3 regions of the Arthrobacter sp. Ld5 genome follow, and region 3 is predicted to be linked to each of the others. Evidence: riboswitches for the same ligand, from Rfam matches in the RefSeq annotation. Region 3 holds a riboswitch; each other region holds the start of a gene.
What was found. Region 3 has a riboswitch for S-adenosylmethionine ahead of ACSGDB_RS03335 (bifunctional o-acetylhomoserine/o-acetylserine sulfhydrylase). Riboswitches for the same ligand answer to the same signal wherever they lie in the genome.

Region 1 (10,091 bases), on a different contig from region 3:
GCAGCCACTCTTCCTCCACATTCCCTTCCCAGCCGCCGAAATAGTACCCATGTTCGATAAAATCGAGGCATGACTACCGCCCCGGTCGAGCGTCTGACCGCACCTCCGAGCCCCCTGGACAGGTCATGCGCAGCGCTTGCCGAGTGCACCCGTGATATCGGCCAGGGCCAGGGCACTCGGTCCCGGCAGGAGGTCGCGGGCCTTCTCCTGGCGATCGAACGCGCCTCGAGGATCGTCGACCACCTCCAAATTTTGGCGGCTCGGCTGGCTGAAGAGCATCACCTTGCCGACGACGAGCAATCCGGCAGCGGCTCGCTCCTGGCGCGGGCAGAGCAGTCGATCAGAGGTGATGCTCCCGCCGGGCCTGCTGCCCGGTGCGCCTCGGTCGGCAGTGGGTTCAGGGATTGCGCCGACTTCCTGCGGGCCACGCTGCGGATCAGCCGCGGTGAGGCGAGACGCCGCCTGAGCCTTGCCGACCTGATCCTCCCTCGCGTCTTACCGACCGGCGCACCGGTTCCTCCCCGGCTCATCAGCCTGGGCGCTGCCGTGACCTCGGGGCTCATCAGCGGTCGGGCCGCCACCCTCGTGGCTCAGGCGATGCAGCGGGTGGACTCGTTCGCGACGCCGGACCAACGCGGGTCGATGGAGCACCACCTGACCCGACAGGCGATGGAATCCGACGAGGACATCCTTCGGGTGCTGGCGCGCCGCTGGGAGAGCGTTCTCGATCAGGACGGGCAGGAACCCACGGACAAGGTGCTGCGCGCACGGCAGGGCGTCTTTTTCCGGGGCAGGCGTCATGGACTGCACTACCTGGAGATCGGTGCGACGGACGAGCAGTTCGAGTTGCTCGCGACCGTCATGAACTCGACGGCGAATCCGCGCAGCACCGCGGGCCGGGCAGAGGGCTCCGCGACCGTCCGCGCATCGGGCACTTCTGACGAAGCGGATGTCCCGAGGGCTTCGGAGGTGGTGGCTTCCGTCGCTTCGGGGTCTTCCATAGCCGGAGTCGCTGACCCGCCGACGGCAACGAGAGCGCAGAGCCTGCTCGATGGGCTCGTCGCCGCCTGCAGGCTCACCTTGAGCACGGCGACGCTTCCCGCGACGGGCGGGCATCGCCCTCAGGTCATGGTGACCATCGACTACAAGGACCTCGTCGGTGCTACTCATCGCGCGGGGTATGCAGTTTTCTCCGAGCAGATGAGTGCGAGGAATATCAGGAAGCTGGCGTGTGACGCCGACATCATCCCGGTGGTCCTGGGCAACGGGGGTCAGGTCCTCGATGTCGGACGGGCACAACGGCTCTTTCCGCCGCATCTTCGGCGAGCGCTCGTCGCGAGGGACAGGGGCTGCGCTTTCCCTGACTGCTCCATCCCCGCCAGTTGGTGCGAAGCCCACCATCTGAAGCCGTGGTCCAAGGGAGGCGTGACGAGCATCGACAACGGAGTCCTGCTCTGTTCACGGCACCATCACGTGATTCATCAGGGGACCTGGACCGTGGAAGCCCGACGTGGCATCCCGTGGTTCACGGCGCCGCGGACATCCGGCCCTCCGCGGATCGCCCGACGAAACAGGTATTGGCAGGCAGGACAGGCAGTCGACACGGCACTGTTCGACGAGGCCGCCCGGTTGCTCGGGGAGGGCTCGGAGGCCGTGGCGACCTTGGAGTTCGCGGACATCGCGGATTGCTCGGAGTTCGCGGATGGCACGTCGACCCCAAAGTTCACGGACGTCGCGTCGACCCCGGACGCAGTGGAGGCCGCGTCGGCCCCGGAGGCCGCGCAAGTCTCGGACGTCACGACGGCCCCGAAGTTCTCGAGGGTCGCGGAGCGTCATCCTGACGCCGGGGAGCGCAGCACCGGGTGATCGGTGCGTCCGGTGCGTCCAGCACGTCCGTCCGGAGTCGAACGTGCACGCTGACGCCCCTCATATCCGGAGCAGGACGTGCACCTGGTACATCCGAGGCAGAACGCACGCCCGAGGAGCCCTGTGCATGCGGTCCGACCCGTGCGTCCGGTGGGGACCCCCGGGAATCAGGACCATTCACCCACCGCACCACGGACGACGATCGCCTGACACACCGAAGGCGACGCCCCGACAGGGCGCCGCCTTCGTGTCGCTTGTTCCGGCCTACAGCGCGGCCTCGATGGCCTCCGTGACCGGCGTCTCACCACTGTTGAACTGGATGGTCTTGTCCACCGTGCCGAGGTTGCCGAGCACGACCGCGGCGACGAGCGCGACATCCTCACGGGCCACCGAGTCCTGCTGCGGCTCGGCCGACACCTCGATCATCCCGGTGCCTGGATCCGTGGTGAGCGCTCCCGGCTGGAGGATGGTCCAGGCGAGCTCCGAGTTGCGCAGGTGCTCATCGGCCGCAGCCTTCGACTCGGCGTAGGGGAAGAAGCTGTTGTCCTCCGGGACACCGTGGTCCTTTCCCGCTCCGAGGTAGGACACCATGACGTAGCGACCCACAGCAGCTTCCTGAGCGGCGTCCATCGAACGGATCGCCGCATCCCGATCCACGGCATACGTCGCTTCGGGACTTCCACCTCCTGCGCCGGCGGACCACACGACGGCGTCGTGACCACGGAACACATCCGCCATCTGCTGCACCGACAGTTCGGAGACGTCGGCCACGACCGGCGTTGCGCCTGCCTGCTCGACGTCGCCGGCATGATCCTGGTTACGGAAGATCGAACTGACCTGATGGCCCTGACTGGTGAGGATCTTCGTGAGGTGCAGTGCTACTTTTCCGTGCCCACCGATGATGGCTACGCGTGACATGGGAACTCCTTCTGTCGATCGACTGAATGCCTTGTCTTCGACGCTAGTCCCCGAACCCTCGCCCTGACCACCTCCGCCCAGGGGTTCTGCCGCGAGCGGAGGCCTATTCCCGCGGATCGTGATCAATGCTCCTGGCGCTCAGGGAACTGACGCGCGCAGCCCTCCGAGAACCATCGGATGCAGAAGGTGGACCAACGGAGCGGACGAACCGACACACGTCAGGGACGGACCGACTGGAGCCGGTACCGCGCACCACGGTGTTCCGCGGGCAACCGGTCGCCCTTCCCGAACAGCTTGTGCCGCAGGGTTCCCTCCGTGTACTCGGTCGGGTAGACACCACGCTTCTGCAGTTCCGGCACGACGAACTCGACGACGTCCTCGAAGGTCCCGGGGGTGATCGCGTAGGCGAGGTTGAAGCCGTCGACGTCGGTCTCCTCGACCCACGCCTGGAGCTCGTCGGCGACCTGCACACCCGAACCGACGAGACGCGGACCGAGCCCGCCGATCCCCGCCGATTCGGCGATGTCCCGCACGGTCCACGGCGAGCCGTCGTCGTTCACCTTCTGGAAGTTCGCGACAGCGGACTGGATGGCGTTGGACTTCACGTTGCCGAGCGGCTCATCCGGATCGTAGGCGGACAGGTCGACGCCGAGCCATCCCGAGACGAGGACGAGCGCTCCCTCATAGCTGACGTACTGCTGGTAGTCGGCATGCTTGGCGTGGGCCTTCTCCTCCGTCTCGTCCGTGATGATGGTGAGCAGCGTGTAGATCCGCACCGAATAGCGATCGCGGCCCTCGGCTTCGACCGCATCCCGGATCTTGCTGACCACACCCTTCAGCGCCTCCTTCGTGGGCGCCGCGACGAACACCGCTTCGGCATTGCCGGCGGCGAACGCGATGCCGCGGGAGGACGCTCCCGCCTGGAAGATGACCGGCGTCCGCTGGGGCGACGGTTCACTGAGGTGGATCCCCGGGACCGTGAAGTAGGTGCCGTCGTGGTCGATGTCGTGGACCTTCGCCGGATCGGTGAAGACACCGGTCTCGCGGTCGCGCACCACGGCGTCGTCCTCCCACGATCCCTCGAGCAGCTTGTAGAGGACCTCGAGGTACTCGTCGGCATGGTCGTAGCGCGCATCGTGCTCGAGTTGATCCTCATGGCCCATGTTGCGGGCAGCCGAGGGCAGGTAGCCGGTCACCACGTTCCATCCGACGCGTCCCTTGGTGAGGTGGTCAAGCGTGGAGAGCCGACGCGCGAAGGGATAGGGGTGCTCGTAGGCCGTACCGGCGGTGACGCCGAACCCGAGGTTCTCGGTGACGAGCGCCATGGCGGAGACGAGCAGGAACGGATCGTTCACCGGCGTCTGCGTCCCCTGCCTCAGCGTGGCCTCGTTGGAACCGCCGTACACGTCGTACGTGCCGAGGACGTCGGCGATGAAGATGCCGTCGAAAACCCCCTTCTCCAGGGTCTTCGCCAGCTCCGCCCAGTAGCTCAGGTCCTTGTAGCGCCAGGACTGGTCCTCGGGGTGGCGCCACAGACCGGGTGACTGGTGTCCTACACAGTTCATGTCGAAGGCGTTGAAGCGGATACGGCGCGGTGGTGTGGGCATGAAGAGTCCTCATGTCGGGGCACTGCCGTGGCGGAAGCGCCATACTTGCCCGCACTGTCCGTGCCGGGCCGAATCCTCACCTGGGGCACCCCACTACAGCGAGAGGGTTGCCGTCCAACGAACCAGGGTTTTGCGTTGGAGCTCTTGATTCTGGTCCCGAGCGTAGGTGGGTCGGCACGCCGTCGTCCACCCGTCGCCGTCACGGAGCGTCATCCGCCGGAGCACTTCCCCACCGCCCCGGGACATGCCCGACGGCGTCACGCGCCCCGCCCGCACCCCGCCCCGCCCGCGCGCCGCCCCGCCACCGCGACGTACCCGACGACGACAAACGACACCTACCCGATGACGGCGCACCGAACCTGCCCGACGACGCGCCACACCTCCATCCACGTGCATGACCACACCATGCAAAGAAAGTATTGCAAAGCTTTCTTTGCAAGTGCACACTGGTGTCATGGAAGAGACGACAGGCAGCACGGAGGGCCCAGCCGACGCCGGCAACCGCGTTCTGGATGGAGCAGCCCTCAAGGCGCTCGCCCATCCCCTCCGGATCCAGCTGCTCGAGGTCCTCTCCAGCTATGGCCCACAGACCGCCAGCAGCATCGGCAAGCGCATCGGGGAATCCAGCGGGTCGACGAGCTACCACCTGCGGCAGCTTGCGCGCCACAGCCTCGTCCGCGAGGTGGATCGCGGCTCCGCCCGGGAAAGGTGGTGGGAACGGCCCCCAGGCTCCCTGACGCTCAGCACCCCGGAGCTGGAGCAGGATCCCACGACCCGGGAAGCCACCCGCCAGGTGAACCGCCAGTTCGAACGCGGCCGTTCCGAAGCCCTCGCGGCCTTCATGGCCGGCGGATGCGAGTCCGTTCCACCCGAATGGGCGGATGCGGCCGTGATCGCGACCATGAACGCCTACCTGACGGCTGACCAGCTCGCTGCACTCACCCATGAGATGACCGGGATCTTGCGCGAGAAACTCGACGCCTACCGCTCCGAACCGGGTGCCTCCGGGACCCGGCCCGTCCAGCTCCACTTCAATGCCTTCCCCCTCATCGATCCCCAGGAGTCGTCATGACCAGCACGCCACTGACCGCCGGATACGTCGTCCTCACTGGACCGCCCCGGGGAGGACTCACGTCACGGGCCCTCATCCGTCTTGGCACCGCGTTCATCACGGCGGGATCCTCTCTCGCCTCGGCTGAGGGGAGCAATGTGGAGTTGTTCCACCGCCACCTCGAGCGCAGGACGGACCTGCGCGCGCTCGCCCACGGCGGCATCCACCTCATCTGACCCGTCGGCTACCGCAGGTAGGACGCTCCATTGACGTCGATCACGGTGCCGCTGACCCACGACGGAGCATCGCTCGCGAGCCAGCCGACCGTCTGCGCCACCTCCTCCGGCGTCGCGACACGGTTGAACGGACTCTGCGCACGCACCGCATCACCCTGCGGACCGTCCAGCACGGTTCTCCCCATGTCTGTCTCGACGAATCCAGGCGCGACGGCGGCGGCGAGGATGCCGTGCGGGGCGAGGGCGACGGCCAGGGACTGGGTCATCGAGTGCAGCGCCGCCTTGCTCGCGCCGTAGGCCGGCGTGACGGGCTCCCCCCGGTACGCACCCCGCGATCCGACACTGACGAGTCGGCCACCCTCCGGGCCGGCCGGCCGGTCGAGGAGATGCCGGGCGACGAGCCAGGCCAGGTTCGCAGGCCCCAGCAGGTTCACCTCCAGCGTGTGGCGCCACGCCTCCTGCCAGTCCTCGAAGGACACGGTGTCGATGGGATGTGCCTCGAAGATGCCGGCATTGTTCACCAGGACGTCGACCCCACCCAGTCCGCCCACGGCCTCGTCGACGATGCGCCTGCAGGTCTCGGGGTCGCCAATGTCGCCGACGACCGCCACATGGCCGTCGCCCGGCAGCGCGTCCCGTACAGCCGCGGCGGCGGCCCGGTCACGGCCGGCATGGACAGCGATGCGGTGCCCGCGTCCGGCGAGCTCATGGGCGACGGCGGCGCCGATCCCCCTGCTCGCACCGGTCACCAGGATGTTCGACGTCATGGTCCAGACCGTACATCGTGTGCGGCGCCGCACGTGGGAGCGCTGATCGTCGCGCGGAACGGCGCGCCCCGTTTCCGCCGGAGCGGAACACGTTGACCCCCGGTCGGCACGGATGCGAGGGTGACGGAATGAGTACCGACACCACCGAAGTCCGGATCAGCAACCACGAGGCGGAGAACCGTTACGTGGCCACTCTCGACGGCAGTCCCGTCGGTACGGCCGCCTACGAACGGTCCGGCGAGTCGATCACGTTCACGCACACGGTCGTCGACCAGGACGTCGAGGGCCGGGGCATCGGCAGCACCCTGATCCGGTATGCGCTCGACGACGCCCGCCGGCAGCACCTCGCCGTCGTCCCCCGGTGCGAGTTCGTGGCGGCCTTCATCCAGGAGCATCCCGACTACCAGGACCTGACGGTCTAGACCCCGCCGCCGATCCGCTCGCGCAGGCGGCGTCGAGGAGCCGCCGTCCCGGGCGAACCGGTGGCCGCCGTCGGACAGGAGGTCGGACAGGAGGTCGGACAGGAGGTCGGACAGGAGGTCGGACGGCGGGGGCCGGATGCCGGTCTAGAGCTGAATGCCCCGCGAGAGCGCGCCGTCGATCAGCAGGTTGGCGCCGGTGGTGCGGCTCGAGCGCGGACTCGCGAGGAACACGACGGCGTCGGCCACCTCCTGCGGGGTGCCCATCCGTCTCGTCGGGTTGAGGGCCAGCGCGGTCGCGAACAGTTCCGGGTTCCCCTCTTCGATACTCGGCCACACACCGCCCTCGTGGTAGGTGTTCCCGGGCGAGACCGTGTTGGCCCTGATCCCCTGCCCGGCGAGCTGATAGGCCAGTCCCGCCATGTAGGCGATCAGCGCCGTCTTCACCGTCCCGTAGGGGCCGGAGGCGAAGTCCACCTCACGGCCCGAGACGCTCGAGATCGCGGTGATCGACGGCGTCGCGCTGCGCGCCAGGTGCGGCAGCGCCGCCTTGACCAGACGGACCGTGCCCATGAGGTCGACCCGCAAACTCGCCTCCCAGTTCTCCTCGGAGTCCGCGATCGCGAGGGCGCTGACATTGCTGACCACCGAGTCGATGCCACCGAACTCGTCGGCGACGGCCGCGACCCAGCGCACGAGCGCCGGCCCGTCCCCGACGTCGACCACATGGCCGACCACTCGCCCACTGGAGGACGACAGCGCCGTCTCGGTCGCCGCGATCTCGTCGGCATCGCGGGCACAGAATGCGACGTTCGCTCCCTCTCCTGCGAACGATTCGACGATGGCGCGGCCGATGCCTTTCGTGCCGCCGGTGACGAGAGCGGTGGTGCCGTCGAGATGCAGGTCCATGGCAGTCCTTCGGTCGGTGATGGGTGGGGTCCCGGGATCAGTGGAGCTCGGCGCCCTGCCGTCTCAGGTGGGCGTGGAGGCCACCGTACGCATCGACGGCGGGGAAGAGCGCCTTGGGCGCTTTCACCACCACGCTGTAGTTGGCGTCGACGGCGTTCGCGATCGGGGCCAGGGCGGTCTGCGTCAGGAGCTGGTAGGCATCCAGCTGGTGCAACCCGAAGAGGTCCTGGAACCAGCGGATCATCTCCAGCTGACCGATCCGCCATGAGTCCTCCATGGGACGGGAGGACCCCACAGCCATCCAGTGGTAGTCCGTCTCGAGCCGCGGCCACGCCGGGGCGCCGCCCTTGATGAGGTCCACGATGATGGTCGAGTGCATCGCTCCCTCGACGGCGGTGCCGCAGGCCTCCCCCTCACCCTGGCGGTAGTGGCCGTCCCCGATAGAGAACAGTGCGCCCTCCACATTGACTCCGAGGTAGACCGTGGTGCCGGCCTTGACGTCCGGTGCGTCCATGTTGCCGCCGAACCGTTCGGGCACCAGCGACGACCGCACCTCCCCGCCGGGCGGCGCGACGCCGACGGTCCCGAGCATCGGCTCGAGCGGCAGTGCGACCTCGAAGTCCCCGCGGCGCGCCTGGAACCCGACCGTCCGCCGCTCGGTGTCGACGTGGTAGATCCAGGTGGTGTCGGGCAGGGGATCGTGCAGGGACGCGGTGCGGTCGGTGCTGGTGAGTCCCCCGAAGAACGGAATGGTCGCGGACGCCCCGTAGGACCGCGCCGGAGTGAGGTCGACGACGTGCAGGGCCAGGGTATCCCCCGGCTCCGCCCCCTCCACGTAGAACGGTCCGGTCTGCGGATTGACGAAGTTCAGATCCACCTTCTCGCCCGACACGTCGTCCACGGAGGTGAGCGCGTTGTTGAACGCGTCCTCGGACCAGAGGCGGAGTGCGGAGCCGGGCCGGACCGTCAGGACGGGAGCACTTCCCCCGAAGGTGTACACGAGCTGATCGCGCCGCGGGTGGTACTCGATGATCTCCATGACCGGATGCTACGGCGCCGCCCCGGGACGAACAAGGGTCGGACCACGAGGGCCGCGGGAGGGTCAGGCGCGGCCCTTCAGGATGAGGTTCCAGTAGACCTTCGGCAGGACGAACCGCTCCACCACGTACGTGAGCCGCCGCTCCCGCGCCAGGTCGTCCCAGCCGGGCACGGTCGGCATCGGAGCGTACTTGTCGTCGAACTCCGAGAAGACCACGGTGTTGTGGCTGACCACGAACGGGCAGGCCGAGTAGTGGTTGTACTTGGCCGTGGGCTTCTTTCCCTTGCGCACGGCGCGGAGGTTCTTGGCGAGCACCGTCGTCTGCATGCGCAACGCGGCCCCGGACTTCGAGTTCAGCGTGGAGGCTGCGTCGCCCAGCGACCAGATGTCCGGGAACCGCGGGTGCCGGAGGATCACGGGATCCACCTCGACGAACCCCGTGCGGTTGCCGGGTGCCGGCAGGTCCGTGGACTTCAGCCACTCGGGGGCGGACTGGGGCGGGACGGCGTGGAGGACGTCGTAGCCCAGGGTCTCCGAGGCACCGCTGACGGTGTTCGTCAGCTCGACGGTCCGGCCCTCCGGATCGACGGAGGCCAGTTCGGTGCTGTACCGGACCTCGATGCCGTACTCCTCGATCTTCCGGTCGAGTTCCTCGTCGATGATGTCCATCCCGAAGATGGTGGGCGTCGACACGGCGAGGACCACCCGGATGTCCTTGAGCACACCCTGGCGCTGCCAGTGGTCGCACGCGAGGTACATGGGCTTCTGGGCCGCGCCGTCGCACGACGCCGGTCCGGGCGGCTGGGTGAAGACGACGGTGCCGCGGGTCAGGTCCCTCAGCAGCTTCCAGGCCTTGGGAGCGAGCTCGTATTCATAGTTCGACGCGCCGTTGGGCCCCTCCATCGCCTCCTTGAGGCCGGGGATGGCGGTCCAGTCGTTCTGGATGCCGGGGCAGACGACCAGGTGGTCGTAGGTGACCGCACTTCCGGAGGCGAGCAGGACGGTGTTGGTGCCGGTGCTGACATCCGTGGCCTTGTCCTGGATCCAGGTGACCCCGGGTGGCATGACATCCGCCTGGAGCCGCACGGCCTCGAGGGCGTCCGCCGTCCCTCCCGCGATGTGCGAGAACAGCGGCTGATAGAAGTGCCTGCTCCGCGGCTCGATCACGGCGACGTCGTCGAACCGGTATCTGCGCAGCCGGCCGGCCAGGGAGACGCCGGCATTGCCGCCCCCGACGATCAACACCTGGTGGTGGCGTTTCTCGCCCGGCGCCGGGCGG
Region 2 (10,091 bases), on a different contig from region 3:
CGCCGTCGAGTCGATCACGCGTTTCAGCATCCGCGACGACGCGGACCGGGCCTACCCCCTGCCCGGCGTGCTGGCCGGGCCGGACGACGGCGGACACGGCATCGTGGCCCCCGTGGAGATCCCCGCCCCCTCGCACACGACGCCGGGGCCGTCGGTCGCGGTGCCGCGTCCGGCGCCGGAGGTCGCGCCGAAGGACCGGGCGGCCGACGGCGACTCACCCGTGCCAGGGGCCGGACCGGCCGTGGTGCATGCCGCGCCACACGGTCCGCCGGACGCCGGGACCGCCCCGGAGCCACCGTCTGCTCCTGCGGCGCCTCCTGCTGCTGTTCCTCCTGCCCGTCAGGCACCGCCCGCCCCTGCCGCCGTCCCACCGGCTGCCGCTACGCCGGTGACCGTCCCACGGTCCGCTGACCGTCCGGTCGCTCCGGCGGGATCGTCGCCTGCACCCGAGCGTCGCTCCGCATCCGGGCCGGAGAGCCCCGTGCCCGCGGACCGGGCTCCAGGGGCCCCGGTCCCCGGGAGCGGGAAGGCCGGCACCCCCGCCCCCGGGAGCGGTCAGGTGGACGCCCCGGGTCCCGAGGTCCGGTTGCTGAAGCAGGCCCAGTCGGGACCTCCAGCCGGTCCCGCCGCGGACCCGCGCGGGAAGGGCTCGGACGCACATGCGACGCCTGCACCCCAGGGCAGCGTCTGGCTCCGCGCGCCCGGGCCAGCTCCCGGGTCAGCTCCCGGGCCGGCTGGTCAGGCCGTCGAGGGACAGCCGGTGGACCGGTCGGCGGCGCCGGCTCCCGGGCCGCCGGGCGCGCCTGCCGCCGAGGAGCATGCCGTGGACGAGCACGCCGAGGAGCATGCTAAGGACAAGCCCGACACCGACCGGCCCGACACCGACCGGCCCGACACCGACCGGCCCGACACCGACCGGCCCGACACCGACCGGCCCGACACCGGCCGGCCCGAGACCGGCCGGCCCGCCGTCGAAGGGTCCGAGGGGGCAGGCCCGCCGGAGGTGTCCGACCTCCGCTAGGAGGTGATCTGCCGCCTGGAGGAGATGACGCCGGTGTTGAATCCTGCGAGATTGAGCCCGCCGTGGAAGCGTGCGTGCTCGATCTTGATGCACCGGTCCATGACCACGTCCAGGCCCGCGGCCTCGGCGTTCCGCGCGACGTCCTCGTGCCACGATCCCAGCTGCAGCCAGAGCGTCTTCGCGCCGACGTCGAGCGTGTCCTGCAGTACCGACGGCAGGTCGTCGTGCTTGCGGAACACGTCGACGACGTCGGGCACCTCGGGCAGGTCCTTCAGCGACGCGTAGGCCGGCCGGCCGAGGATCTCCTTCGCCACCGGGTTCACGAAGTACAGGCGGTAGGGGGAGGAGGACTGCAGGTAGGTCGCGACGAAGTAGGACGCGCGCGAGGGCTTGTCCGAGGCGCCGACGATCGCCACCGATCGTGCGGACCGCAGCAGGTTCAGCCGTTCGGGCGCCGTCGGGCCTTCCCAGGTCCGTTCCGGGACCACGCTGTCGGTGCCGCTCATGCTCCCACTCCCACTGCCCGCGTCGCCGAGGCGTCGCCGTCGGTCTCCCCGGCCGCTTCCTGCGGCAGGTCCTCGAACGCGTCGTCGGAGGCGTTCACCGCGATCTCGAGGGCCTGGTCCAGGTCCCAGAGGATGTCCTCGAGGTCCTCCAGTCCCACGGAGATGCGCACGAGGTCCTCGGGCACGCCCGCCGCGGCGAGCTGCTCGGCCGAGAGCTGCTGGTGCGTCGTCGAGCCCGGGTGGATCACGAGGGTGCGGGAGTCGCCCACGTTCGCGAGGTGCGAGGCGAGCTGCAGCGACTCGATGAACTTCTGGCCCGCCTTGCGGCCGCCCCTGATGCCGAAGCTGAACACGGATCCGGGCCCCTGGGGAAGGTAGGTCTTCGCCCGTTCGTGATGCGCGTGGGTGGGGAGTCCGGCGTAGTTGACGTATTCCACCCGCGGGTCGGCCTGCAGCCACTCCGCGACGGCCTGCGCGTTCTCGAGGTGTTCGTCGAGGCGCTGCGCGAGGGTCTCCACCCCCTGGAGGAGCTGGAAGGCGGACGTCGCTGAGAGGGAGGGCCCGATGTCGCGGAGCTGTTCGGTGCGCAGCTTCGTCAGGAATCCGTATTCCCCGAAGTTCGCCCACCACTGGATGTTGCCGTAGGAGGGCACGGGTTCGGTCATCATGGGGAACTTCCCGTTGCCCCAGTCGAAGCGACCGCTCTCCACGATCACGCCGCCGAGCGTGGTGCCGTGCCCGCCGATGAACTTGGTGGCCGAGTGGATGACGATGTCCGCGCCGTGCTCGATGGGACGCACCAGGTAGGGCGTGCTCAGCGTGGAGTCCACGATGAACGGGATCCCGGCGTCGTGGGCGACCTTCGCGAGGCCCGCCAGATCGGCGATCTCACCCGAGGGGTTCGCGATCACCTCGGCGTAGACCGCCTTGGTGTTGTCCCGGATGGCGGCCGCATAGTCCGCGGGGTCCGTCCCGGGGACGAAGGTGGTCTCGATGCCGAAGCGGCGCAGTGTGACGTCGAGCTGGGTGACCGTTCCCCCGTACAGCTGGGATGCGGCCACGATGTGGTCGCCGGCCTGGCAGAGCGCCGCGAAGGTGATGAACTCCGCGCTCATGCCGGACGCCGTCGCCACCGCGCCGATCCCGCCCTCGAGGGAACTGATGCGCTCCTCGAACGCGGCGACGGTCGGGTTGCCGATCCGCGAGTAGATGTTGCCGTACTTCTGCAGGGCGAAGAGGTTCGCGGCGTCGTTGGTGTCCTTGAACACGAAGGACGTGGTCTGGTAGATCGGGACCGCCCGGGCGCCGTGGGTGGCGTCGGGAGTGCCGCCGGCGTGCAGTGCACGCGTGCGGAAGCCGAAGGAACGTTCTGCCATCAGGCACCTGCCTTGCTGGGTCGGGATGCCGCGGGCGCGGAGCGGGCATCGGGGTGGGGGCCGGAGGCGGCTGTGGCGATGCTCATGGTCTCCTCCATCGTTCTGGCAGTAGCACCCTCATGTCGCCGCGGGAACGCGGAGGCCAGGGTTGCTGCGGCGTCAGTGAGCCAGATCTCTCGGCCGCTCGGGATGGTCGGGTCGAGTCTGACACCGGGCGGGCGCAGAACCAAACCATGTGTCCCCGTATGAGGTGGGCCTTGCGGGCTGCGGACCGCCGTGGCTGCGCGGGCGCTCCGGCCGGCGCCTAGGGTGGAGGGATGGAGGATTGGAGATCGGCGAGCCGGGCGCAGGACCGGAGGCTGTGGCAGACGCTCTGGTGCGTCGGCGCCGCCCTGACGCTCACGCTGGCGAGCAGCATCCTGGTGGCCGTCGGCGACCCGGGAGCGGAGGTCCTGGGACGGTTCCACGTGCAGCAGGCGGTGCTGCTCGCGCTCAGCGCGGCGGGGACGATCGTGGCGCTCCGCCGCTGGCGGGCGCTGCGCGAGTGAGCGCACCCTACCTCCCGTTACTCAAATGTGACAAATCGGCGAGGCGCTGGGTATTGTCGGCGAGTGCCTCCGCGACCGTGGGGCGCTCCTGGACGGATTGCCGAGCCCTGCCGTCGTCCGGGACACGTTCGCAACCACGAAGGCAGGGACGGGGGAACCATCAGTTCCACCGGGCGCGCAGGGCAACCTGCAGGCGTCCTCGGGGTTAAGTCGCACCGCATCACCCATCGGTGATGCGCGCGGCCGGGTGACTCCCATCCGAACCCGACAGCTCACCCCGCAGGCATGGGAGAGGTACAACACCATGTCACGAAACATCACTTCCGCACGTCACCGTGCCGACGTCGACAGCAATCTCGCGCTGCAGGGCCTGTCCCGCGCCGCCAAGGCCCACGCCACCGCGGTCGGCCGCCCCGTCGCCATCGCCGCCGTCACCTCGGGCCTCGCCCTCACCGCCGTGGGCACGGCCAACGCCGGCGAGTACACCACGCAGAGCACGACGACGGCCCCCGCCGCCGTTGCAGCACCGGCCGCCGCCGTCGCTCCCGTCGCAGCCCCCGTTGCTCCCGCTGCCGCCTCCACGACGCACACCGTCGTCGCCGGCGACACCCTGGGCGCCATCTCGGCACGCTACGGCGCCGACCTGACCGCCGTCCTCACGGCGAACGGCCTGTCCGTCTCCTCCATCATCTTCCCGGGCGACACCGTCACCATCCCGACGGGCGCCGCGACGGCTCCCGCCCGGACCGTGTCCGTGCCCGTGGCCGTCCCCCAGGCCGCCCCCGCCGCGTTCGTGGCTCCCGCTGCTCCTGTGGCACCGGTCCAGCAGGCTGCGGCTGTAGCCCCGGCCGCGCCCGCTGCTCCCGCACCGAGCGTGAACCTGCTGTCCGCCAAGATCACCCCGGTTGCTTCCTCCTCCTCCGGCGTCGGCGGTACGATCCTCGCCTCCGCCCAGGCCCAGCTCGCCGCCGGTGCCGTCCAGGACTGCACCGTCCTGGCCGAGAAGGCACTGCGCGCCGCGGGGATCTCCGTGGGCGACCTCGGCCCCTCGCAGTTCCTCAACTACGGCACCCAGGTCGGATCCCCGGCTCCGGGTGACCTCGTCGTCACGGCCGGCCACGTCGCCATCTACGCCGGCGGCGGCCAGGTCATCAGCAGCGGCATGAACGGTGGGAACCTCACCATGCAGCACCCCCTCTCGGATCTTCCGGGAGCCACTTTCGTCCGGGTTGCTGGCTAAATACCGGAACGAACCACACGCGGGAAGCGGCAGGTGCTTGGACGGGGCACCTGCCGCTTCCTTCTTTTAACGCCTCTCCGGCCACCGTGTCAGCGGCGCGCCAGCACGTCCTGGATGCCCGGGATGCATCCCTCGTTCTGCAGGGACGTGGTGTCACCGAGCGCCGAGCCCTCGTAGAGCTGCGTCAGCAGGCGGCGCATGATCTTGCCGGAGCGCGTCTTCGGCACATCGGGGACGACGACGACCGCGGACGGCCGCGCGATGGGCCCGATCGCGGCCGCGACGTGGGCGCGGAGCGTCGAGGCGACGTCCCCGTCCGGATCCGCGCCGGCAGCCAGCACCACGAACGCCGCGATGGCGTGACCCGTCAGGGGATCGGGGACGGGGCACGCGCCGGCCTCGGTGACGAGGGGATGGGCCACGAGCGCCGACTCGATCTCGATCGTGGACAGGCGGTGGCCCGAGACATTGATGACGTCGTCGACGCGGCCGAGGATCCACGTGTCGCCGTCGTCGTCGTACCGGGCGCCGTCACCGGCCAGGAACCAGCCCTGCGCCGCGAACGTCCGCCAGTACGAGTCGAGGTAGCGCTGCGGGTCTCCCCAGACGGTGCGCGCCATGGCCGGGCCGTGGCGGTCGACGACGATCAGGCCCTGCACGCCCGGAGGGACGGCGGCGCCCTCCTCGTCGACGATGCGCGTGCTGACACCGGGCAGCGCGCGGGCCGCGCACCCCGGCTTGAAGTCCGTGTCGCCGGGGCTGGGGGAGAGCACGGTGGCGCCGGTCTCCGACTGCCACCAGGTGTCGACGACGGGCACCTCGTCGCGGCCGAGGTTCCGGCGGAACCAGCGCCATGCCTCGGGGTTGACCGCCTCGCCCACCGTGCCGAGCACGCGGATGCTCGAGAGGTCGTAGGAGCCCGGGACGCCGTCCGGGAACCAGCCCATGAGCGAGCGGACCAGCGTGGGCGCGGTGTAGTAGCTCGTGACGCCGTAGCGTTCGACGACCTCGAGGTGACGTCCCGGATGGGGCGTGTTCGGCGTACCCTCGTAGATCACCTGGGTGGCCCCGTTCGAGAGCGGCCCGTACAGCTCGTAGGTGTGCGCGGTGACCCACGCGAGATCCGCGGTGCACCAGTGCACGTCGCGCTCGCGCAACGCCGGATCGGGATGGCTGAAGAGGTGCTCGAAACTCCATGACGCCTGCGTGAGGTACCCGCCGGAGGTGTGCACCAGGCCCTTGGGCTTCCCGGTGGTACCCGAGGTGTACATGATGAACAGGGGCGTCTCGGCGTCGAACGCCTCCGGCTCGTGGTGCGGTGACGCGGTGTCGACGACGTCGTGCCACCACACGTCGCGCCCCTCGGTCCAGCTGACGTCGCTCCCCGTGCGGCGCACCACGAGGACGTGCTCGATGGCGTTCTCCCCGGCCACCGCGGCGTCGGCGTTGTCCTTCACGGGAACGGCCGAGCCCCGGCGGAACTGGCCGTCGGTGGTGACCAGCAGCTTGGCGCCCGTGTCCTCGACGCGGAAGCGCAGCGCCTCCGCCGAGAATCCGCCGAAGACCAGCGAGTGGACGGCGCCGATCCGGGCGCACGCCAGCGTGATGACCACCGTCTCGACGAGGACCGGCAGGTAGACGACCACGCGGTCACCCGTCCCGATGCCCAGTGCGAGCAGGGCATTCGCGGCCCGCGACACCTCGTCCTGCAGTTCCGCGTAGGTGACGGTGCGGCGGTCGCCGGGCTCGCCCTCGAAGTGGAGGGCGGCCTTCCCGCCGCGCCCGGCCCGGACGTGCCGGTCCACGCAGTTCGCCGCGACGTTGAGGGTGCCGCCGGAGAACCACTCGATGGACGGGACGCTGAGCGTCCCGTCCGCCTGCGGCAGCGCCCGCTCGAAGGAGTGCACGGTGTGCCAGGGGGTGTCCCAGTCGAGCCGGGCGGCCTGGTCCGCCCAGAACGCGAGGCGTGCGGCCTCCTCCCCGGCGGCGTCGGGGCCGTCCGTCGTCGTCCCTGCTCCGGGTGCCACGCCCGCGTCGGCGGCCGCTGCCTTCACGCCCACCGTGTTCATGCCCACCGTCGCACCGCCCGGCGTTCGGCGACGCCGAGGAGGGCGTCCGTCGTCTTGCCGATGACCGCCAGCAGGATGATCGCGAGGAGGATGCGGTCCACGCGCCCCGTCTGCTGGGAGTCCGTGAGCAGGAAGCCCAGCCCCATGGACGAGGCGATGAGCTCGGCCGCCACGAGGAACAGCCAGGACTGGGCGAGGGCCAGCCGGAGGCCGGAGAACAGGGCCGGGACGACGGCGGGCAGCTGCACCGTGGTCAGCAGGCGGAGGCCACCCAGCCCGAACGCCCGCGCGGCCTCGACGAGGTTGCGGTCCACGTGCCGCAGGCCGAGGTAGAGCGTGGTGAAGACGGGGAAGAAGGCCCCGATGCTGATCAGGGTGACCTTCGAGTCCTCGTTGATGCCGATCCACAGGACCAGCAGCGGGACCCATGCAAGGGACGGGACGGCGCGCAGTGCGCCCACGGTCGGGGTCAGCAGGACGTCCGCGAGGCGGGACAGGCCCAGCAGGGCTCCGGCCAGCACGCCGAGCAGGGACCCGATGACGAAGCCGAGGACCACGCGCTGCGTGGAGATGAGGATGTGGGTCGCGAGCTGCCCGCGCTCCACGAGGTCGACGGCGGCCGCGAGGACCGACGCCGGCGAGGGAAGCTGCGACGGGCGGAAGAACCCCGAGGCCGTGCTGACGTGCCAGGCCAGCAGGATCAGCGCCGGGACGACGAGCCCGAGCAGGACGACGCCGGTGCGCCGGGCCGTCCTGCCCCGTGCCGGACCCGCCGGCGTTCCGGGCACCGGCGCTTCGGCCGCGTCCAGGCCCTGGGCGCTCACGGGGACGGCGCTGCGCCCGGTCAGGTGGCCCGGGCTCATGAATCGGAGCCGATGGACGCCGGGTCGGCGTTCTCGACCAGCGAGGCGTCGAACAGGGAGTCGAGGGCGTCGTCGATCTGCTCCTGGCTCTGCACGTCGCCGGTCTCGACGAACACGGGGCCGATCTTCTCGAGGACGCTGCGCTGGGCGTCACCCGGCGCGGCGTCGACGTCGAGGTTCGTGCGGTCGATGATGACCGATTCGGCGATCGCCGGATCGATCGCGGCGACCTCGGCGAGGATGGCGGCGGTCTCCTCCGGGTTCTCCTTCGCCCACTCCCGCGCCTTCTCGTAGGCGTTCACGACGGTCTGGGCGACGTCGGGCTTCTCCGCGAGGAAGTCCTCCGTGGCGTTGAGGAAGCCGTAGGTGTTGAAGTCGATGTCGCGGAAGAAGAGTTCGGCGCCGTCCTGCTCGGCCGCGGCCATGATCGGGTCCAGGCCGGACCAGGCGTCCACGGCGCCGCTGGAGAGCGCCGCGCGGCCGTCGGCGTGCTGCAGGTTCTGGATCGTGACTTCGGACTGGTCCACGCCGGCGGCCTCGAGCGCCTGCAGGAGGAAGAAGTACGGGTCCGTTCCGCGGGTCGCCGCGACGGACTTGCCGCGCAGGTCCTCGACGCTCGTGATGCCGGAGTCCGGGAGCGTCACGAGGGCCGCCCATTCCGGCTGCGAGTAGATGTCGATCGTCCTGATCGGGGATCCGTTGGAGCGGGCGAGCAGCGCGGCCGACCCGGCGGTGGAGCCGACGTCGATCGCCCCGGCCCGCAGCGCCTCGTTGGCCTTGTTGGACCCGGCGGACTGCACCCACTCCACCGTGATGTCCTGGTCGGCGAGCTCCTCCTCGAGCCAGCCCTGCTCCTTGATGACGAGGCTCAGCGGGTTGTACGTCGCGAAGTCGAGGGTGAGGGTGCCACCCTGCGTCCCGCCGTCGGAGGCGGCCTGCGTGTCGGAGGCGTTCTCCCCGGCGAGGCAGCCGCTGAGGCCGAGCGAGAGGGCGGTGGCGAGGGCGAGGGTCGGCAGGAGGGCGTGGCGGTTCATGGGAGTCCTTCGATCGGGCGGATGGCAGGGGACGTGGGCAGGGCGTCAGCACGGTACGACGGCGCTGCGGAGGGGAGGTGGGGTCAGTGCCCGGTGACGCCGAGCATCGACAGCAGGGTGCTGCGGAGGGCGCCGAGGTCCGCGGAGTTGCGGTTGCGCGGGCGGTCGCCGGGCACGGTGACGAGCTCCGCGATGGTGGAGCCCTCCGGTCCGTCGTCGTTCCCGCGGCCGAGCACGAGGATGCGGTCGGCCAGCTGGAGGGCCTCGTCGACGTCGTGCGTGACCAGCAGCACCGTGGTGGGCTGCGCTCGGTGGATGTCCAGGAGGAGGTCCTGCATGCGGATGCGGGTGAGGGCGTCGAGCGCGCCGAACGGCTCGTCCAGGAGCAGGACGCCGGGGTTGCGGGCCAGGGCGCGCGCGAGCGACGTCCGCTGGGCCATGCCGCCGGAGACCTCGCGGGGGCGGTGCTTCGCGAACGTGTCGAGCCCCACGAGCTTCAGCAGTTCGAGGACCTTCGCCTTGCCGGCGCTGGCGCTCGAGGACTTCGGGAGCCCGATCGCCACGTTCGCCTGCAGGGTGTGCCACGGCAGCAGCCGGGGCTCCTGGAAGGCGACGGCGCAACGCTCGTCGATGCCGGTCACGGGGGTGCCGTCGATCAGGACCTGCCCGCTGTCGGGGATGTCGAGACCGGCGGCCGCGCGGAGCAGGGTGGACTTGCCGCAGCCGCTCGTGCCGAGGATGGCGAGGATCTCGCCGGGCTCCACGTCCACGGTGACGTCCCGGAGGACGGTGCGCCGGTTGGCGGACGGGCCGAAGCTGCGCCCGAGCCCGGCGAAGCGGACGCCGAGGGCCTGTTTGTGGTGGGGTTGGGTGCTGCCGGGTGCCAGAACTGCGGTCATGGTGTCTCCATCGGTCCTGGCGGTAGCACCCTACGGACCGAGCCTTCGCCACCGTGGCCGGTGGTTCCCTTGGCTCGAACCTCGATATCGTCCGGCATCAGGGGGATGCGGACGACCAGGGTTGCTGCGGCTTCACTGATCCAGGTCTCTCGGCCGCTCGGGATGGTCACTCCTATGAAACGCCCGGGGTGCCGGGGGAGCAAAATGGGGCGTGTAACAAACGCTGTAACAATGGCAGGACACACCGGGAGGCACCGTGGCGCACCAGAACGATCCGCAGGTCATCAGGAAGCTCCTGACCGAGCACGGACGGTGGGCGGTGGTGGGCCTGTCGAACAACCCGCGCCGTGCCGCCGTCGGCGTGGCACTGTTCCTCCAGGACCGGCTCGGGATGGAGATCGTCCCCGTGAGCCTGAAGGGCGACGACGTCCACGGCAGGCAGGGCTACACCCGGCTCGCGGACATCCCGGGGCCGATCGACGTCGTCGACTGTTTCGTGAACTCGTCCAAGGTGGGTGCCGTCGTGGATCAGGCC
Region 3 (10,091 bases):
CACCCCACTCGGAGCCGGAGAACCCGAAGCGGTACTCGATGTCCGTGGTGCCCTTGGAGTAGTGGCTGAGCTTCTCCAGCGGGTGCTCGAAGAGGCGCAGGTTGTCCGGGTCGATGCCGAGGTCGGTGTACCAGGACAACCGCTCGTCGATCCAGTACCGGTGCCATTCCTCGTCGGTGCCCGGCTCGACGAAGAACTCCATCTCCATCTGCTCGAACTCCCGGGTGCGGAAGATGAAGTTGCCGGGGGTGATCTCGTTCCGGAAGCTCTTGCCGATCTGGCCGATGCCGAACGGCGGCTTCTTCCGCGCCGTGGTGAGGACGTTGTTGAAGTTCACGAAGATGCCCTGCGCGGTCTCCGGGCGGAGGTAGTGCATGCCCTCCTCGGACGCCACCGGCCCGAGGAAGGTCTTCAGGAGTCCGGAGAACTCCTGCGGCTCGGTCCACTGGCCCCGGGTGCCGCAGTTGGCGCAGGAGATGTCCTTCAGCCCGTTCTCCGCGGCCCGGCCCTTCTTCTCCTCGTACTCCTCCTCGAGGTGGTCGGCCCGGTACCGCTTGTGGCAGGACAGGCACTCGACCAGCGGATCGCTGAAGACCTCGACGTGCCCGGAGGCCTCCCAGACCTGGCGGGGGAGGATGACGGCGGAGTCGAGGCCGACCACGTCCTCGCGGCCGCGCACCATGGCCTGCCACCACTGCCGCTTGATGTTCTCCTTCAGCTCGGCGCCGAGGGGCCCGTAGTCCCAGGCAGAGCGTGACCCGCCGTAGATCTCCCCCGACTGGAACACGAATCCGCGCCGCTTGGCGAGCGAGATGATGGGGTCGAGTGCTGACTTGGCTGCTGCCATGGTGGGTCTCCAGTTCTGGGCAGGCCGCTGGGTGCGGTCCGCTGGTGGGGGTCGCGTGATCCGGGCGATCCGGCCCGGATGGACGGGCGCGGAAGCTACCCGCCAGCCTACCGGGTCCGCCCCGCGTGCCCGCGGCCGTCCCGTCGCGACGGCCCGCACCCGGACCCCGCCGACCACTTGACGCGGACCCGAAGTGTTCCTAGGTTGAACCCATTGCGGCGTGATCCACGTCACTACAGCCCGGACCGACCGGGCGCTCGCACCCTGAGGAATCCCATGACCCTATCCCTACCGCCGCGCGCCCATCTGGGTCGCTCGGCGCTGGTCCTCGCCGGCAGTGTTGCCCTCGTGGCCAGCGGAAGCTTCGCGGCGAACGCAGCCCCGACCTATGACAGCAGCACCAACAACTCCTCGAAGAAGCTCCGGACCGCCGTCACGGTGGAGAAGGTGGTGGGCCACCTCACCGCCCTGGACGCCATCGCCGAGGCGAACGGGAACACCCGGGCCTCCGGCACCGAGGGCTACTCCGCCTCCGTCGACTACGTCGTGGGCAAGCTGACCGCGGCGGGCTACTCCCCCACGGTGCAGCCCTTCACCTTCCCGTTCTTCGCGGAACTCAGCCCAGCCGTGCTGGAGCAGACCACGCCCGACGACGTCACCTACGGCCCCGACGACGTGGCCACGATGACCTACTCCGGCGCCGGCACCGCAGTGGGGTCCATCGAGGCCGTCGACACGACCGGCACGGCGAGTGCCACCGGCACCAGCGGCTGCGAGGCGGCCGACTTCGCCGGCTTCACCGCCGGCTCGATCGCGCTCGTGCAGCGCGGCAGCTGCACCTTCGCGGTCAAGGCCGCCAACGCCGAGGCAGCCGGCGCGTCCGCCGTCATCATCTTCAACACCGGGGTGGGGGCGAACACGGGCGCCGTCGCGGGCACGCTCGGAGCCCCGGACCTGGTGGGCATCCCCGTGGTGGGGGCGAGCTTCGCCGCCGGCACCGGCCTGATCGGCGACGACGTGACCGGCAGGGTCGTGGTGGACACCATCTCGGAGAACCGCGAGACGTACAACGTGATCGCCGAGACGGCCGGCGGTGATCCCGACAACGTCGTCATGGTCGGCGCGCACCTGGACAGCGTCCTCGCCGGTCCTGGCATCAACGACAACGGGACGGGCAGTGCGGGCATCCTCGCCGTGGCCGAGGGCATGAGCAAGGTCAAGACCGCGAACAAGGTCCGCTTCGCGTGGTGGGGGGCGGAGGAGGAAGGCCTGCTCGGTGCCGAGCACTACGTGGGCGATCTCGTCGCCAAGGGCGAACTGGACTCGGTGGGCCTGTACCTCAACTTCGACATGATCGGTTCGCCGAACTTCGGCCGGTTCGTGTACGACGGCGACAACTCGGCCTTCCCCGTCGGCCCGGGCGCCGCGGAAGGGCCTGCCGGGTCCGGACAGATCGAACAGGACTTCCACGACTACTTCGCCTCGGTGGGCCTGGCCTCCGGTGAGACGGCCTTCAGCGGCCGCAGCGACTACGGGCCCTTCATCGCCGAGGGGATCCCGGCCGGCGGTCTCTTCACCGGCGCCGAGGGCATCAAGACCCCCGAGCAGGCGGTCCTCTTCGGCGGTGTCGCGGGCGCGCCCTACGATGCGTGCTACCACGCGGCGTGCGACGACACCAACAACCTCAGCATCCAGGCCCTGGACCAGCTGAGCGACGCCATCGCCCACCTCACGGTGACCTACGCGATGAGCACGGCCGACGTGAACGGCGCCGGCGCCCCCGTGAAGGGCAAGGGCCCGAAGGACCGCTTCGAGGGCAACCCCCTCGGCGGCGGTACCGAGAGCGGCGGCGGTCTCCACCCGGAGCACGACCATGATCACGAGGTCGCGGACCGCTAGGGAGGACGTGCACCACGGCAGGGGCTGGTCCCGCGGGGATCAGCCCCTGCCGTGCGCCCGTCGGAGCCCGGCGCGGCCCGGCCAGGGCAGGGTGGTGAGGACGATCGCCGCCAGGGTCAGGAGCGTGCCGGCGACCGTGGCGAACACCACGATGGTGCCGGGTGCGGGGACCACGAGGTCCAGGAGGAGCGACCCCACGAGTTGGCCGCCGATCATGCACAGTCCCGTCAGCAGGACGCCGAGGCTGCGCACCAGCAGCGCCCCGAGCGCGATGAAGAGGCATCCCATCGGCCCGCCGAGGTAGTACCACCACTCGGTCGGCAGCGGGTTGCCGGGCCCGGCGACGGCGACCTTGATCAGCCAGGCCGAGAGCAGGACCGCCGTGCCGGCGATGAAATTCATGAGCGTGGCGGCGAGCGGCGTGCCGTAGTGGAGTGCCGCCGTCCCGTTCATGGCCTGCTGGAAGCTCATGAGCACACCGGCCAGGACGGGCAGCAGGACCGGGAGCAGCCAGGACGGGCCGTCCCCGGCGGCGCCGAACCGCGGGGACACCGCCCAGATCACGGACAGGACCGTCAGGACCACGCCGATCACCCGCATGGGCGTCGCGGCGCGCCTGCCGCCGGGACCGATCCCGGCCCGGTCCACGAGGAGCCCGCTGAGCGACTGGCCCATGACGGTGGCCACCGTGAACAGGGCCACGCCGATGATCCCGATGGTCAGCGACTGGGAGAACACGAAGAACGCCCCGATGGCCCCGGCGCCGATGTAGAAGGGCGGGAACCGCCGTTCCCGCACGGACGGGATGATCTGCCGGGCGCCCGCCCGCGCGCCGGGCAGCGCCAGCGTCAGTGCGATCATGACGACGAGCCCCGTCCCGAAGCTGATCAGCGCGGCGGCGATGCCGTCGTCGAGCACCGCGCCGAGCGCGCCGTTGATCCTGCCCTGGACGGGGATCGCGAGCCCGGCGGCGAGGGCGAGCGGGAAGCCGAGGGCTGCGGGCAGCAGGGGGGCGTCAGACACCCGTCCAGCCTAGTGCGGCGCATCCGGCATGATGGGATGCATGACCGAGAACGCAGGCCCCGCCGAACTGCCCATCCGCGACGACATGATCCGGCTCGGGCAGGCCCTGAAGCTCGCCTCGCTCGCCGAGGACGGCGTCGAGGCCAAGGCGCTGATCGACAACGGCCTCGTGCAGGTGAACGGCGAGATCGAGGAGCGCCGCGGCCGTCAGCTGCACGCCGGGGACACCGTCAGCGTCAACGGGGAGACGATCCGGATCAGCCGCGCCGGGGCGTGACCCGCCGCCCGGCCGGCTCAGCGGCGGCCGAGGACCGTCATGGTGAGGAACTCCCGGACGTGGGCCAGTTCCTGCTGGTTGATGCTGTGGAACATGTTCGGGTAGAGGATCTTCGTCAGCTTCGTGTGCTTCACCAGCCAGGCGTGGGTGGGTTCGATCATCTCGGGCGTGATGACCTGATCCTCCTGGTCGCGTCCCCAGAAGAACTGCACGGGCGCCGCCGCGGCCTCGTCGTCACGGAAGAACGCGTGGCCCTCCGACGGCACGGTGAACCCGGAGAGCCCGACGACGCACGCGAAGTCCGTGGGCCGGTGGCGCAGGAGCGATGTCGCGACCGCCATGCCCTGGGAGAAGCCGAGCAGGCTGACGCTGGAGTGGCTCCCGCGGACCGTGTCGAGCCAGTCGGAGACGGCGGAGACGCCCTCGACGACGCGCTCCACGGAGTAGTCGCCCTCCCGGGCCAGCGGGAACCAGGAGTAGCCGGGTCCCGCCGCCAGCGGTGCCCGGACGGAGGCGACGGTGAAGTCGGCAGGCAGATGGTCGGCGAGACCCATCAGATCCTGCTCGTCGGCCATGTAGCCGTGGAACAGGACGAGCAGGGGTGTGCCCCCGCGCTCGGATTCCGGCTTCGACCACAGGACCTCGGGGGTCCGGGGGTGGGTGGAGGGCGCAGCGGTGCCGGCGGCAGGTTCAGTCATGGCCACCATCCTTTCATCTCTCCGCCGAGGGGCCGTACGCTGGCCGGGTGACCTCTTCCGACGCAGAGACCTCGCTGCCCGCCGCCCCCGAACCGGACAGTTCCGCTCCGGCCGCTCCCGCACCGGATCCCACCCTGAACCCGGAACCGCACCCCTGGCACCGCTACGTGGCGCTGGGCGACTCGTTCACGGAAGGCATCGGCGACCCCAATCCGGAGAGCATCGGGGGCAATCGGGGCTGGGCGGATCGGACCGCGGAGGAACTGGCCCGGGGCCAGACTGACTTCGCCTACGCGAACCTCGCGGTGCGCGGTCGGCTGCTGCAGCAGATCATCGACCAGCAGGTGGACGCCTGCCTGGCCCTCCATCCGGACCTCGTGACCATCTCGGCCGGGGGCAACGACCTCCTGCGCCGCGGCGGCGACCCGGACCTGCTCGCCGAGAAGCTCGACCCGGTGGTCGGCACGCTCGCCGGGTCGGGCGCGACGGTCGTCCTGCTCACGGGTCCCGACGTCCGCGAGACGGTCCTCGGTGGCGTCCGGGCGCGGACGGCCATCTACAACGAGAACCTCCGCACCATCGCCGCCCGGCACGAGGCGGTCATCGGCGACATGTGGGCGCTCCGCCAGCTCACCAATCCGCAGATGTGGGACGCCGACCGGCTGCACTTCTCGCCCCTCGGGCACCACACCATCGCGATGATGGTGCTCGACACCCTCGCCGTCCGGCACACCCTGCAGCCCCTCCAGCCCAAGGACCTGCCGGTGCGGCGCTGGCGGACGGCGCGGGCCGAGGACCTCGTGTGGGCGCGCCAGCACCTCGTCCCCTGGGTCCTGCGGCGCCTCCGGCACCAGTCCTCCGGCGACGGCGTGACCGCGAAGCGCCTCGAGCCCGGTCCCATCTTCGGCCCGGGCATGCCGCCGGGCGCCGCGGAGTAGCTCCCCCCGTCGAGCGGGAGTCCCGGTGAAGGGACGGCAATGACCGGCCGGAAGGTCTCCGACCGGTCATTCCTGTCGTATCGAGCGCGGGCGTCGCCGCCCCGGCTCAGCCGTCGAGCGAGATCTCGCCGTTGGCCACGGCGTCGGCGCAGGCGCTGAGATCCGGCCCTGGCTTGAAGTCGACGAACTGCGGCTGCAGCTTCTGGAACAGGAACTCGTAGACCTCGTCGCGGGACTTCCCGTCCATCGTCTCGGCGGCCTCCTTCACGGCGCCCTGCAACGCGCGGTCCGCGTCGAGCAGGATCTTGTCGCGGGCTTCCTGGTTCCAGCCGATGGTGCTCAGTTCCATGAACAGCTCCTCTTCATTCCACGTCGATCCGCCCGGCTCTCCCGGACGGGCCCGCCACCACGTCCTAAGCAGGCTTACTTCCACCCTAGGCGCTCGGCGGGCGAACCGGCTACCGGCCGTAGAAGGACGACCGGAGCCGGTCGTCGAGCTGGTGGATCTGGGTGAGGAAGGCGTCGTGTCCCATCGGCGAGGAGATCAGGTGGACGGGGACGTCGCCGGGCAGGCAGGCTGCCAGCCGGTGCGACTGCCACGGGAAGTACAGGCGGTCGCTGTCCACCGCGGCGATGAAGAATTCGGACGTCGCCTCCCCCAGGACGTCCTCCAGACTCCCGCGGCCGCGCGCCGCGTCGTGGCTCATGAGCGCCTCGGTGAGGATCACGTAGCTGTTCGCGTCGAACCGGTCCACGAGTTTGTCGGCCTGGTGGTCGAGGTAGCTCTCCACCCGGTAGCGCCCGCGATCGGCGGGCAGGACGGCCCCGAGGGGCTGCTCCGCGTCCTGCTCCGCCCGCCCGAAGCGTCCCTCGAGCTCCTGCTCCGCACGGTAGGTGATGTGCGCGATCCGCCGTGCCACGCCGAGGCCCGCCTCCGGCGGGGGGCCGTCGTAGTAGTCGCCGCCGCGGTAGGCGGGGTCGAGCCGGATGGCCTGCAGCTGTGCCTGGGCGAACGCTATCTGTTCGGCCGAACTGGCGGCGGTGCAGGCGATGACGGCGCACCGCTCCACGCGGCGCGGGAACATCAGGGCCCATTCGAGGGCCCGGGCGCCGCCCATCGACCCTCCCAGCACGGAGTGCCAGCGCCGGATGCCGAGCTGATCGGCGAGCAGGCTCTCCGCGCGGACGGCGTCCCGGATGGTGACGAAGGGGAACCGTGCACCCCAGGGCGCCCCGTCGGGGGCGGGACTGGCCGGGCCCGTGGAGCCGTAGCAGCCGCCCAGCATGTTGACGGACACCACGAAGTAGCGGTCCGTGTCCACCGTGCGGCCGGGACCCACGAGGGAGTCCCACCAGCCGTCCTCCTCCGACGCGCCCCGGGCGACGTGCGAGCTGCCGGTCAGGGCATGCTGCACCAGGACCGCGTTGGAGCCGTCCCGGTCGAGCCGGCCCCACGTCTCGAACGCCAGCTGGACGTCGGGCAGCTCACCCCCGGTCTCGAGGACCAGCGGCCCGATGGAGGCGGTGCGGAGCAGCCCGTCCCCGTCCGCGAGTGCGTCGTGGGTCGGGGCGGGCAGCGGAGCAGGAGGGTACGTGGTCACCAACCCTCAGGCCTCCTTGGCGGCGCGGAAGCCGGCATCGAGGTCCGCCAGGATGTCGGCGATGTTCTCGAGCCCGACGGACAGCCGCACCAGGCCTGGCCGCACACCGGCGGCGAGCTGCGCCTCCGCTCCCAGCTGGCTGTGCGTCGTCGACGCCGGGTGGATGACGAGCGAACGGACGTCGCCCACGTTCGCGACGTGCGAGTGCAGCTCGAGCCCGTCGACGAAGCGTTTCCCCGCCTCCAGTCCCCCGACGATGTCGAAGCTCACGATCGCTCCGGTGCCGTCCGGTCCGTACTTCCGCCCGCGGTTGTACCAGGGGCTCGAGGGGAGGCCGGCGTAGGTGACACGCTCGACGTCGTCGTGCCCCTCCAGCCACTCGGCGACCGCCTGCGCGTTCTGCACGTGGCGCTCCATGCGCAGGCTCAGGGTCTCCAGTCCCTGGGCGATCAGGAAGGCGTTGAACGGGGAGACGGCCGAGCCGAGGTCGCGGAGCAGCTGGACGCGGGCCTTGAGGATGTACGCGAGGTTGGCGCCGAGCGCGCTGCCCACCCCGAGGTCGCGGGCGTACACGAGCCCCTGGTAGCTCTCGTCCGGCGTGTTGAAGCCCGGGAACCGTTCGGGGTGCTGCGCGAAGTCGAAGGTCCCGGAGTCCACGATCACCCCGGCGATGGCGTTGCCGTGCCCGCCGAGGTACTTGGTGGCCGAGTGCACCACGATGTCCGCACCCCATTCGATGGGCCGGATGAGATACGGCGAGGCCAGCGTGTTGTCGACGATCAGGGGGATGCCGTACTCGTGGGCGACCGCGCTGACCCCCTCGATGTCGAGGACGTCCTGCCGCGGGTTGGAGACCACCTCACCGAAGAAGAGCTTGGTGTTCGGCCGGAGCGCCGCGCGCCACTGGTCGAGGTCGTCGGGGTCCTCGACGAACGTGGTCTCGATCCCGTACTTCTTCAGCGTGTGCCTGAACAGGTTGTAGGTGCCGCCGTAGAGACTGGGGCTGGCCACGATGTGGTCCCCGGCCTCCGCGATGTTCAGCACCGCGAAGGTGCTCGCGGCCTGTCCGGAGGCCAGCAGCAGGGCACCGACGCCGCCCTCGAGGCTCGCGATGCGGGTCTCGACGACCTCCTGGGTCGGGTTGCCGATCCGGGTGTAGATGGGCGCGAGTTCCGTCAGGGAGAACCGGTTCGCGGCGCTCTCCGCGCTCGGGAAGACGAACGACGACGTCTGGTAGATGGGGAGCGCGCGCGCCCCCGTGGTCGGGTCCGGCACCTGGCCGGCGTGGATCTGGCGTGTCTCGAAGGACCAATCGTTGGACATGGCGCTCCCTCTGATCAGGGGCTCCGCCTGTCCGGCTCCCGCCGGTGCCGCTCGGGAAGACCGGACCCGCAGGAGCCCGCGCTTGAACGGCGCCGATGGGACGCCGGACCTGGTCTTCACCCGGGGCACCCCACCGCGGTTGGAGGGTTGCCGGCCAGCAAGCCGGGGCTGTGTGCTGGCACTCATGACCTGCCTTCATGAAAGCCGATCCGGAGGGGATCCGGCAAGCGTGTGACCCTCCATGAAGCCGCCCGTGGGCACGCTCCCGATCCGGTCGAAGGACACCCGCCCGGGAGTAAGGCAAGCCTTAGTCGAGACGCACATCACTTAGTGCCAAGATAGCCGCATGCGTCTGGACCATGTATCTTATGCCTGCGAACCCGATGGACTTGCCGCGACGGCCGAACGGATCTCGGCCAAGCTCGGCGTGGAGCCGGTGAAGGGTGGTGTGCACCCCCGCTTCGGCACCCGCAACATGATCTTCCCCCTGGTCAACGGCCAGTACCTGGAGGTCGTCGAGGTGCTGAACCACCCGGCGTCGGACAAGGCCCCGTTCGGCCAGGCCGTCCGTGCACGCTCCGAAGCCGGCGGTGGCTGGATGGGCTGGTGCGTCGCCGTGGACGACCTCGCGCCGTTCGAGGAGCGCCTCGGCCGCAGTTCCGTGCCCGGCAACCGCAAGTTCCCGGACGGCCAGGAGCTCACCTGGCAGCAGATCGGCATCAAGGGGCTCATCGCCGACCCCCAGGTCCCCTACCTCCTCCGCTGGGACGACGGCACCGAGGACCTCCACCCCTCCAAGGCCCGCCCGGCCTCGGTGAAGCTGGACTGCCTCACCATCGCCGGCTCCTCGGAGCGCGTGACCGACTGGCTCGGGACGGACGTGGAGAAGACCCTCGACGACGTCCAGGTGCAGTGGATCGCCCCCAACGGGACGCCCGGCGTCATGTCGGTGACGTTCGAGACCGACAACGGACGCGTCGAGATCTGACCGTCGGTTCCCGCACGCCTCAGGCGCGCGTGTAGGTGAGGCAGTCGGCGGCGTCCGCGCCGGGACCCACCTGGATGGCCGGCGCCCCGCAGAGCAGGTCGTGGTTGTACCTGCACTCGGAGCGCTGGCAGGCACCCACGTGGGCGATGACCTTCGGCAGCCCCCCGCTGACGGAGGTGTCGACGAACGTGGCGCAGGACGCGTGCTCCTCGCTGCCGGCCACCGTGATGGCGACGGCGTTGCAGCCGTCGTGGTTGAACGAGCAGGCGCGGACGCTGCACTCGGTGACGCTGGGGCTGTCCGTGACGCTGATCATGTCGGTCATGATTCCTCCTGGCTGATCCGAGGGACGGCCCTCGGGCCGCCGTCGTGCTGGATGCCACCAGCGTAAGCCCGCGCCGGACCGACAATTTAGTCATGGTTCTCGTGCGCAATCGGCGCCGGCGGGGTCATGCCCGCCGACTCACGCGCCGATCCCCAGGGCCGGCCCCAGCAGC

Region 1: another riboswitch for S-adenosylmethionine. It lies ahead of ACSGDB_RS01795 (LLM class flavin-dependent oxidoreductase); the one in region 3 lies ahead of ACSGDB_RS03335 (bifunctional o-acetylhomoserine/o-acetylserine sulfhydrylase).
Region 2: another riboswitch for S-adenosylmethionine. It lies ahead of ACSGDB_RS15265 (O-acetylhomoserine aminocarboxypropyltransferase/cysteine synthase family protein); the one in region 3 lies ahead of ACSGDB_RS03335 (bifunctional o-acetylhomoserine/o-acetylserine sulfhydrylase).

Annotation. Positions count from the first base shown of each region.
Region 1 covers NZ_JBPKBO010000003.1:103,996-114,086, forward strand. The annotation lists gene ACSGDB_RS01785 (DUF222 domain-containing protein) at 253-1,866, shown strand; gene ACSGDB_RS01790 (SDR family oxidoreductase) at 2,131-2,784, opposite strand; gene ACSGDB_RS01795 (LLM class flavin-dependent oxidoreductase) at 3,003-4,391, opposite strand; SAM riboswitch class IV at 4,428-4,541, opposite strand; gene ACSGDB_RS01800 (helix-turn-helix domain-containing protein) at 4,846-5,463, shown strand; gene ACSGDB_RS01805 (hypothetical protein) at 5,460-5,678, shown strand; gene ACSGDB_RS01810 (SDR family NAD(P)-dependent oxidoreductase) at 5,687-6,445, opposite strand; gene ACSGDB_RS01815 (GNAT family N-acetyltransferase) at 6,574-6,867, shown strand; gene ACSGDB_RS01820 (SDR family NAD(P)-dependent oxidoreductase) at 7,012-7,773, opposite strand; gene ACSGDB_RS01825 (acetamidase/formamidase family protein) at 7,811-8,812, opposite strand; gene ACSGDB_RS01830 (NAD(P)/FAD-dependent oxidoreductase) at 8,876-10,057, opposite strand.
Region 2 covers NZ_JBPKBO010000024.1:467,500-477,590, forward strand. The annotation lists gene ACSGDB_RS15255 (hypothetical protein) at 1-1,021, shown strand, start outside; gene ACSGDB_RS15260 (CoA-binding protein) at 1,018-1,527, opposite strand; gene ACSGDB_RS15265 (O-acetylhomoserine aminocarboxypropyltransferase/cysteine synthase family protein) at 1,524-2,903, opposite strand; SAM riboswitch class I at 2,995-3,099, opposite strand; gene ACSGDB_RS15270 (hypothetical protein) at 3,221-3,451, shown strand; cyclic di-AMP (ydaO/yuaA leader) riboswitch at 3,571-3,750, shown strand; gene ACSGDB_RS15275 (LysM peptidoglycan-binding domain-containing protein) at 3,756-4,691, shown strand; gene acs (acetate--CoA ligase) at 4,781-6,760, opposite strand; gene ACSGDB_RS15285 (ABC transporter permease) at 6,757-7,623, opposite strand; gene ACSGDB_RS15290 (aliphatic sulfonate ABC transporter substrate-binding protein) at 7,620-8,657, opposite strand; gene ACSGDB_RS15295 (ABC transporter ATP-binding protein) at 8,741-9,556, opposite strand; gene ACSGDB_RS15300 (CoA-binding protein) at 9,813-10,091, shown strand, end outside.
Region 3 covers NZ_JBPKBO010000005.1:158,433-168,523, forward strand. The annotation lists gene ACSGDB_RS03295 (glycine--tRNA ligase) at 1-847, opposite strand, end outside; gene ACSGDB_RS03300 (M28 family peptidase) at 1,124-2,746, shown strand; gene ACSGDB_RS03305 (DMT family transporter) at 2,786-3,769, opposite strand; gene ACSGDB_RS03310 (RNA-binding S4 domain-containing protein) at 3,801-4,046, shown strand; gene ACSGDB_RS03315 (alpha/beta hydrolase) at 4,064-4,753, opposite strand; gene ACSGDB_RS03320 (SGNH/GDSL hydrolase family protein) at 4,879-5,682, shown strand; gene ACSGDB_RS03325 (hypothetical protein) at 5,789-6,031, opposite strand; gene metX (homoserine O-acetyltransferase MetX) at 6,141-7,283, opposite strand; gene ACSGDB_RS03335 (bifunctional o-acetylhomoserine/o-acetylserine sulfhydrylase) at 7,290-8,606, opposite strand; SAM riboswitch class IV at 8,680-8,796, opposite strand; gene ACSGDB_RS03340 (VOC family protein) at 8,953-9,594, shown strand; gene ACSGDB_RS03345 (DUF1540 domain-containing protein) at 9,614-9,919, opposite strand; gene ACSGDB_RS03350 (CPBP family intramembrane glutamic endopeptidase) at 10,058-10,091, opposite strand, start outside.